DNA from 2 places in the Lelliottia sp. CFBP8978 genome. Region 1 is predicted to be linked to the other one. Evidence: riboswitches for the same ligand, from Rfam matches in the RefSeq annotation. Region 1 holds a riboswitch; the other holds the start of a gene.

Region 1 (4,211 bases):
AGCTTAGCGCCTGATAAATCGCCAGTTCAATGGTGGTGGCCTGCGGCCCGCCGCCCAGCGAAAGCACGGTGGCAAAGCTGGCGAAGCAGAGCATGAAAATCAGGGCGGCCACGGGAGGGATCTGTCGGCGCAGCCAGGGCCATTCGACAAAGCGGAAAAACGGCCAGCCGCGCATGTCGAGTTGAGCGGCCAGCTGGCGCTGCTCGCCGGGGATATTTTCCAGCGCCTGTAAGAACAGCCGCGTCGCCATCGGCATATTGAAAAAGACGTGAGCCAGCAGAATGCCCTGCAGGCCATAGGGGGAAAAAGTCCATTCGATGCCAACGCTATTTAACAGCGCAGCGATCCATCCCTGCCGACCGTAAACGCTCAGGATCCCAAAGACGGCAACCAGCACCGGCAGGATCAGTGTCATCGCGCACAGGCGCAGCAGCGCTTGTCTTCCGGGGAAGCGGCGGCGATAGAGCGCCCGTGCCAAAAAGATCGCCGGAATAACAGAGAGCAGGGCAGAGAGAAAAGCCTGCCAGAAGGAGAACCGCACCACGTGCCAGAGATAGCTGTCATGCCAGAGCGCGGCAGTGTCGCTTTCTGGCGCGTTGAACCATAGCGCCAGAAAAGCCCCCAGACTCACCGCCACCATCAGGATGGCGGCAGTCAGTCCGGGTATCAGCCAGCCGGGGATTAGCGGCTGACGGCGCGTTGCCATTCGCTAATCCATGCGCTGCGCTGAGAGGAGACCTGCTGTGGCGTGAACTCCAGCGTAGTTTGCGGTTTGGCGAGCTGCTCAAAGCCCGCAGGCAGCGTCACATCGGTTACCGGATACATCCAGTTGCCGGTCGGAATGGCATTCTGGAAAGCGGGAGAGACCATAAATTTCAGGAATTTCTCGGCCAGCTCCGGCTGCTTGCTGGCGGCGGTACGCGCGGCAACTTCCACCTGCAGATAGTGGCCTTCGGTAAAGCTGGCAGCGGCGTAGTTATCCTTTTTCTCTTCGATAACGTGATAGGCCGGGGAGGTGGTGTAGCTGAGCACCAGATCGCTTTCGCCTTTCAGGAACAGGCCGTAGGCCTCGCTCCAGCCTTTGGTGACGGTAACGGTTTTGGCAGCCAGTTTCTGCCAGGCTTCCGGTGCTTTGTCGCCATAGACTTTTTGCATCCACAGCAGCAGACCCAGGCCCGGTGTACTGGTACGCGGATCCTGATAAATCACGCGCCATTTCTGATCGCTCTCGACCAGCTCTTTCAGACTTTTCGGTGGATTCTTCAGCTTATTTTTGTCGTAGACGAAAGCGAAGTAGCCGTAATCAAACGGCACAAAGGTGTCATTTTTCCAGCCGCCAGGCACTGTCACTGCATCGCTGGCTATGCCGCTTTTGGCGAACAGTTTTGTTTGTGAAGCGGCTTCCAGCAGGTTGTTATCCAGACCGAGCACCACGTCCGCCTTGCTGTTTTTGCCTTCCATACGCAGGCGATTGAGCAGCGAAACGCCATCTTCCAGCGCCACAAACTTCAGCTCACAGTTGCAGTCGGCTTCAAAGGCTTTTTTGACCACCGGGCCAGGGCCCCAGTCAGCGGCGAAGGAGTCGTAGGTGTAGACCGTTAAAACAGGCCTGGCAAAAGCAGGCAGCGCGAAGAGCGCCAGTAGGGGGAGAACTTTTTTTAACACTTTGCACCTCAAAGTTGAGTGGCAAAGGATTTTGAGCGACAGCCTCAAATCCCTTCGCCGGCGTTATCCGGATCAGGTTCGACGGGTATTATCTCAGCGCACATCGTTGATGCAGCACCCCGTTGAGAACGGCGGTATTGTAATGATTTGGTGAATATTACGAAAGCGTTATGGTTCCGGCGGCGCAAACCAGGCGGATTTAAAGTCAAACCAGCCGAGCGTGTTCATGCGTAATCCGCGCATACTGCGCTGGCCCTGGATCATCAGCCAGTGGTGAATAAGCGGCACCATCGCCTGCCGGGAGAGCAGTTGCTGGCACCATACCGCCAGATTCATCTCTCCGGCGCGCCACTGCGCGGCGTCCTGCTGCCAGTCCCGGGAGATGCAGTGCTGGATCAGCGGAATTTCATACAGGTGCGAGAACAAAGAGAAGTCTAGCGGCAGAGTGAAGTTAGCGCTGTTCAGCCAGATATCGCTAACAGCCTCTCCGCGATACCACTCATCGTAATCCACCTCCTGAATCTCCAGCGTCACGCCTTCCGCCGCCAGCAGTTTGCTCATAATTCTGGCAATCACGCGATGTTCTACATGCTCGCGGTAGTACGTCAGGGTGATGGACTCCAGTCCGGCAGGTTTTTCTGCGTACCCCGGACGAGCATGATGCCAGCGCGGAAGCAGCCCGTACGCCGGGAACCAGTAGGCCTGGTGCTGATCTTCCGCATGATAAATGAGGCTGGCGGGGGCGAGGATGTGGCTTATCCACTGGCGTACATCATGGCTTGCCCCCCGATGGGTACGGGAATCAAACAGCAGATAATAACAGCCCTCTTCGAGGCGACTCTCGACGGCTTTTTCGCCGGCGGTGGGGCCTTCGAGCGTCAGGCCTGCGCTAAACTCCTCGCCGACATCGGGCAGGACCCAGACGTTAACTTCATCAATCAGGGCGCGATAGCCGAAGTAGTCGTCGAATGCGCGGATTTTGAGCTGGTTGCTGTTGTTGCGCGTCACGGCGTAAGGGCCGGTGCCAACGGGCTGGCTGGCGAAATTCGGCATGGAATGCCACTCGAGTGGCAAAATCATGGAAGGGACGTAGCCCATTAACCAGGGTAACCACTGGTCTGGTTCGGAAAGCTCAATATCCAGAGTCCAGGCGGTTGGCGAGTGGATCCGTGAAATATGCGAATAGAGCGGCAGCTCTCGTGCCCGCTCCAGAGAGGCGATGACATCTTCCATCTCCAGCTCACGCCCGTGATGAAAATGGATGCCGGGACGCAAAAAAAAGCGCCAGTGCAGCGGAGAAAGTTGCTGCCAGTGGTGCGCGATGTCGGCTTCCAGTTCCCCGTTTTCCTCATTTATGCGCGTCAGACCGCTGAAAATTTGCCGCGCCATATGGGTTTCAGAGCGGCGTAACGCGCTACCGGGCAACAGATTTTTCATCGGACGGTAGTAGAGTACGCGCAAGATATGGCGTCCCTGGCGGAAACTACGGCCCAGGTGCGAAACCAGCATCTGGCGCACCGCGGCCTTATCGCCGACCAGTTGCACCAGCTGATCGATTCGGTCCTGCTCCAGCAGATCTTCGGCGCGCTGTTGCTGCAAGGCCAGGCCGGTGTAGAGAAACGTCAACCGCGAACGTTTGCCGCGCCCGGCTTCTGCCTCCCAGCTCAGCCAGCCCTGTTGCTGCATGGTATTGAGCAACGTGCGCATATGGCGGCGCGAACAGCTCAGGAGGTCCGCCAGTTCGTTCAGCGTCGTCTCCTTTGTCTGGCCATCGCAGCACTGCCAGAGGCGGATAAATTGTTGTTGCAGACGACCAGAAGGCATAAAAGGGGAACTCCTGACAAAAAATCAGCAATTTATTAATCCTCATATTAAGCCAATAATTCATTTCGTTGAAGTGAGGAGGTGAATATGAAGAGGTCTACCGCACGTCAGTTTTATCAGCACTACTTTTCAGCGACAAAAGGAGTGTCCTGGCTGGCCCGCCAGTGCGCAGAGCAGCGGCTGAAATTGCTTGAAGATCTGATGCAGTGGGAAGTGACGAATTCGACCTCTGACCGCTGACTCGCCTCGATCATGTGTGACTGAGTATTGGTGCTTATCACCCGCCAGCAAAATGTTTTTGCTGGCTTTTTTCGTTTACTATGCCACTCAAATTCGATCCTCTTTGACAAGGAACTGCGCATGCTCTGGTTGATGACGATGGGCCGCCGCCTGAACGGCGTGTATGCCGCTTTTATGCTGGTGGCCTTTATGATGGGCGTGGCGGGAGCGCTACAGGCCCCGACGCTAAGCCTGTTCCTGAGTCGGGAGGTCGGTGCACAGCCGTTCTGGGTGGGGCTGTTTTACACCGTGAATGCCATCGCCGGGATTCTGGTCAGCCTGTGGCTGGCAAAACGGTCCGACAGCCAGGGCGATCGCCGCAAATTAATCCTTTTCTGTTGCGCCATGGCCATCGGTAATGCCTTGCTGTTCGCCTTTAATCGCCATTATTTGACGCTCTTGACCTGCGGCGTATTACTGGCTTCGCTGGCGAATACCGCGAT
Region 2 (4,211 bases), 2.1 Mb from region 1:
ATACTGTCCAGTATCCCAGCCACTTCTGTCGAACGCAGATTCCCAGACATTCTCGGGTGTAAAGGTCGATAACCGTCCACAGGCGGAGTCGTCGCCTGTCAAACAACGCATCAGAAATAAAATCCATGCCCCAGACGTGGTTTGGATATTGCTGGGCAGATTTATTGCGGCGTGGTCGTTTGAAGCGTAGCGACAGCCCTTGCTCACCGTAGAGGCTGTAGATTCGTTTGTGATCGTCTCGCCAACCCTCACGCCGGAGCATCACGTGTACCCGGCGATATCTGTAGTGAATTTGCGTTTCGGTGATCTCACAGATACGCAGGCGCAGTGCGCTGTCATCGGCAACCAGTTTCTTCAGCCGCAGATTTCCCTCTTCCCGTTGCCACATATGTTTGAGTTCACAGGGAGTATTTCCACCGTATTTCTTGCGCCAGGTGTAAAAGGTGGCATCGGAGTTATCCAGCTTGCGGCAAACATCCGGCAAGGACACCTACCCAGCTCAGCCTGTTTGAGGGTAAAGAGAATCTGTGTCTTCGGCGAATCGTGTTTTTTTCATCGACACCACCTCCGTTCAGGGGAGTGTATTTCATGCCGGAGTTCTGTTTCTGAATGGAGCAGGATTTTGGGGTAGGGTCAATGCCGGATGACCTCTAAATATGAATGGCACGATTATGTGGGGTACTTACAGTGCATCTGATGGGTGAAACTTCTGTGTAGGTGCTGGTTGTCTTCCCTGATGGCTATCTAAGCATTTTCGGTAAGCATCTCTAACTTCCATTTCAAACCATGAATGCCAGTGATCCATAAAGCAATCGTAGACAAGTTCACCTTTCTCATCAAAATAGAATGGATGCTTAAAATAATCCCATTGCTCGGATTCATCTATTCCAATAAACCAACCAGTATCTACATTATGTTGTGTATGATCATAAGCACCATCATACATGCCATTACTCTTACGGTCATACTTAGCTGAAAAGGAATTGATAAAACCGCTTTTCCTCTTTGGCATTTGTTGAAGGCTAAAGTGAGAGTAGTTGTCAGAATCAAGATCGTAGTAAACCCTTGCTCTTTCGAATGCTACCTCTGGCCTTAGTATGTATTGGAAATCTTGGGGGCTAAGTTCTCTTGCAGCATCCCATATCATGATTAATCTGAAATCGTGCATGTGAATCCCTCATAATGTTAAAGGTTTATGTTGGCGCCGTTCTTTATATGGTCAATTGTGGTTTAGGGAGTTTTTCGCTCTATCGATGCTCTTAATTTATCGGTATAGGTGTTTTTATTCTGTGATTAAAAAGTAGGGGAAGCAAACCACGACAGCTAAATCACTAAATCACTGCTCACGACAAGGATAAACCGGACGGTTTTAGAGTGTGATACGGGATGATAAGTGCTGTGATACCCTTTTGCTGCTGCCAGGACGTGAAGAAGCGATAACCGGAAGGCGGGCTTGCGCAAGCAAGCCACTTCCCCTAAGCTGGCAAAAAGTATAGAGATTCAATCTACATGACTCGGGGTGCCCTTCTTTGTGAAGGCTGAGAAATACCCGTACCACCTGATCTGGATAATGCCAGCGTAGGGAAGTCAGATGCCTTTCACGGTTATCGCTTCTTCACGCAAGGCAGGAGCGAAACCATGCAGCCTGACCTGCTCGATTTACACGTCTTACACCACTTCCGCGCGCGATCACCTTTGACACACTGCATGACTAACGATGTGGTGCAAACCTTTACGGCTAACGTTTTGCTGGCGCTGGGTGCTTCTCCGGCAATGATCGTCGAAGCCGAAGAAGCAGAGCAATTTGCCGCCATCGCCGATGCCCTGTTAATCAACGTTGGCACGCTCACTTCGCCTCGCTCGCAGGCGATGCGTCGGGCCATCGAAAGTGCGGTTGCCGCAGGCAAGCCGTGGACGCTCGATCCCGTGGCCGTCGGTGCGCTGGCATTTCGGACCCGTTTTTGTCAGCAAGTGCTAAGCCTGAAACCCGCGGCGATCCGCGGTAATGCCTCGGAAATCCTTGCCCTTGCAGGGATGAGCGCCGGCGGGCGTGGCGTCGATACTACCGATGCCGCCGCCATTGCACTGCCTGCCGCACAGGCGCTGGCTCGCCAGACGAATGCCATTGTTGCCGTCACCGGAGAAGTAGATTACGTCACGGACGGGCAGCGAACGAAAACGGTCAGCGGAGGGGATCCTCTGATGACCCGAGTGGTCGGCACCGGATGCGCGCTGTCGGCGGTGGTAGCGGCAAGCTGTTCGCTGCCGGGTGACAGACTGGATAACGTGGCGGCTGCCTGCGGATGGATGAAGCGGGCAGGCACGCGTGCGGCTAGTCAACGTTCCGGGCCGGGCAGCTTTGCTTGTGCATTTATCGACGCGTTGTGGAACCTGGAGAGCCATGCATGAAACGGATTAACGCCTTAACGATTGCGGGCACCGATCCGAGCGGCGGTGCGGGAATTCAGGCCGATCTTAAAACGTTCTCTGCTCTGGGGGCCTATGGTTGCTCGGTCATTACCGCCCTGGTGGCGCAAAATACTCGCGGGGTGCAGTCGGTGTACCGGATTGAACCCGATTTTGTGGCAGCCCAGCTCGACTCAGTATTTAGCGACGTGCGCATTGATACCACCAAAATCGGCATGCTGGCCGAAACGGACATTGTTGAAGCGGTCGCGGAACGGCTGGAGCGTTATCAGGTGCGGAACGTGGTGCTCGATACGGTAATGCTGGCGAAAAGTGGCGATCCGCTTCTTTCGCCATCCGCCGTTGAAACGCTGCGCAAAAAGTTGTTGCCGCAGGTGGCGCTCATTACGCCGAATCTGCCAGAGGCCGCTGCGCTGCTCGGCGCACCGCATGCACGCAACGAACGCGAGATGAAAGAGCAAGGCAATGCATTATTAGCGCTGGGCTGCGAGGCGGTGCTGATGAAAGGGGGGCATCTTGATGACACAGAAAGTCCGGACTGGCTCTTTACCCGTGATGGTGCTAAGCGCTTCACGGCGGCACGTATTGTCACCAAAAACACGCACGGGACGGGCTGCACGTTATCGGCAGCGCTGGCCGCGCTGCGTCCACGTCATCAACACTGGGACGATACGGTGCAGGAGGCCAAAGCTTGGCTCTCCTGTGCGCTTGCCAAAGCCGACACGCTGGAGGTCGGCCACGGTATTGGCCCGGTTCACCATTTTCATGCGTGGTGGTAACGCGTAAAAGGCGTCGACGGGGATAAGCGTTTTCGCTCAATAAAATGGAGAAGGAACAATCACATAGCGGGAATGGGTCAACTGAACGAACGGAACGCGACGCCAGGAGTCTCCACTGCGGTTGCATAAATTATGCGCCTCAGGCAGGCCATCCCGTTACCCGTTAGGGGCGACAGTTTGAACGGTGTAACGATGTTGATGTACAGGAAACGAGCCAGCAGATTGTGCTGAAAAAACCAGCTAAAGCTGGAAATTAGGCTAACCAGGGTCCAGGCTTTGTCTGCTCACAAAAATGTGGGTATGGATATCACGTACCGACATGACGTCGGAACTTACGGGAGCATAGCTATGACTGATATTGCGCAATTGCTTGGCAAAGATGCCGACAGCCTGTTACAGCATCGTTGTATGACCATTCCAGCCGAGCAACTTTACCTGCCAGGTCACGACTACGTTGATCGGGTCATGATAGATAACAACCGTCCGCCAGCGGTACTGCGGAACATGCAGACGCTTTATAACACCGGGCGTTTAGCCGGAACGGGTTATCTCTCCATTCTGCCAGTCGATCAGGGCGTTGAGCACTCCTCCGGGGCATCGTTTGCCGCCAACCCGCTGTATTTCGATCCGAAAAATATCGTGGAGCTGGCTATTGAGGCGGGCTGCAACTGCGTGGCCTCCACCTACGGCGTGTTAGCATCCGTCTCTCGCCGCTACGCCCACCGCATTCCTTTCCTCGTCAAACTGAACCATAACGAGACGCTAAGCTACCCGACCGAATATGACCAGACGCTGTACGCCAGCGTAGAGCAGGCGTTCAACATGGGGGCTGTGGCGGTGGGAGCGACGATTTATTTCGGTTCCGAACAGTCTCGCCGTCAAATCGAAGAGATCTCTGCCGCCTTCGAGCGCGCCCACGAACTGGGGATGGTCACCGTGCTGTGGGCCTATCTGCGCAACAATGCGTTCAAGAAAGATGGCGTTGATTACCATGTCTCAGCCGAC

What was found. Region 1 has a riboswitch for thiamine pyrophosphate ahead of thiB (thiamine ABC transporter substrate binding subunit). Riboswitches for the same ligand answer to the same signal wherever they lie in the genome.
Region 2: it holds a riboswitch for thiamine pyrophosphate, as region 1 does, so the genes downstream of both, thiM (hydroxyethylthiazole kinase) here and thiB (thiamine ABC transporter substrate binding subunit) in region 1, are expected to answer to the same signal.

The regions. Positions count from the first base shown of each region.
Region 1 is NZ_CM188253.1:758,635-762,845, forward strand. Features, by position in the region: gene thiP (thiamine/thiamine pyrophosphate ABC transporter permease ThiP) at 1-706, opposite strand, end outside; gene thiB (thiamine ABC transporter substrate binding subunit) at 682-1,665, opposite strand; TPP riboswitch at 1,697-1,797, opposite strand; gene sgrR (HTH-type transcriptional regulator SgrR) at 1,834-3,489, opposite strand; gene sgrT (glucose uptake inhibitor SgrT) at 3,577-3,729, shown strand; gene SOM82_RS03550 (sugar efflux transporter) at 3,850-4,211, shown strand, end outside.
Region 2 is NZ_CM188253.1:2,824,642-2,828,852, reverse strand. Features, by position in the region: partial or broken gene SOM82_RS13360 (IS3 family transposase) at 1-556, opposite strand, end outside; gene SOM82_RS13355 (DUF8093 domain-containing protein) at 683-1,168, opposite strand; TPP riboswitch at 1,506-1,602, shown strand; gene thiM (hydroxyethylthiazole kinase) at 1,639-2,409, shown strand; gene thiD (bifunctional hydroxymethylpyrimidine kinase/phosphomethylpyrimidine kinase) at 2,406-3,206, shown strand; gene fbaB (class I fructose-bisphosphate aldolase) at 3,555-4,211, shown strand, end outside.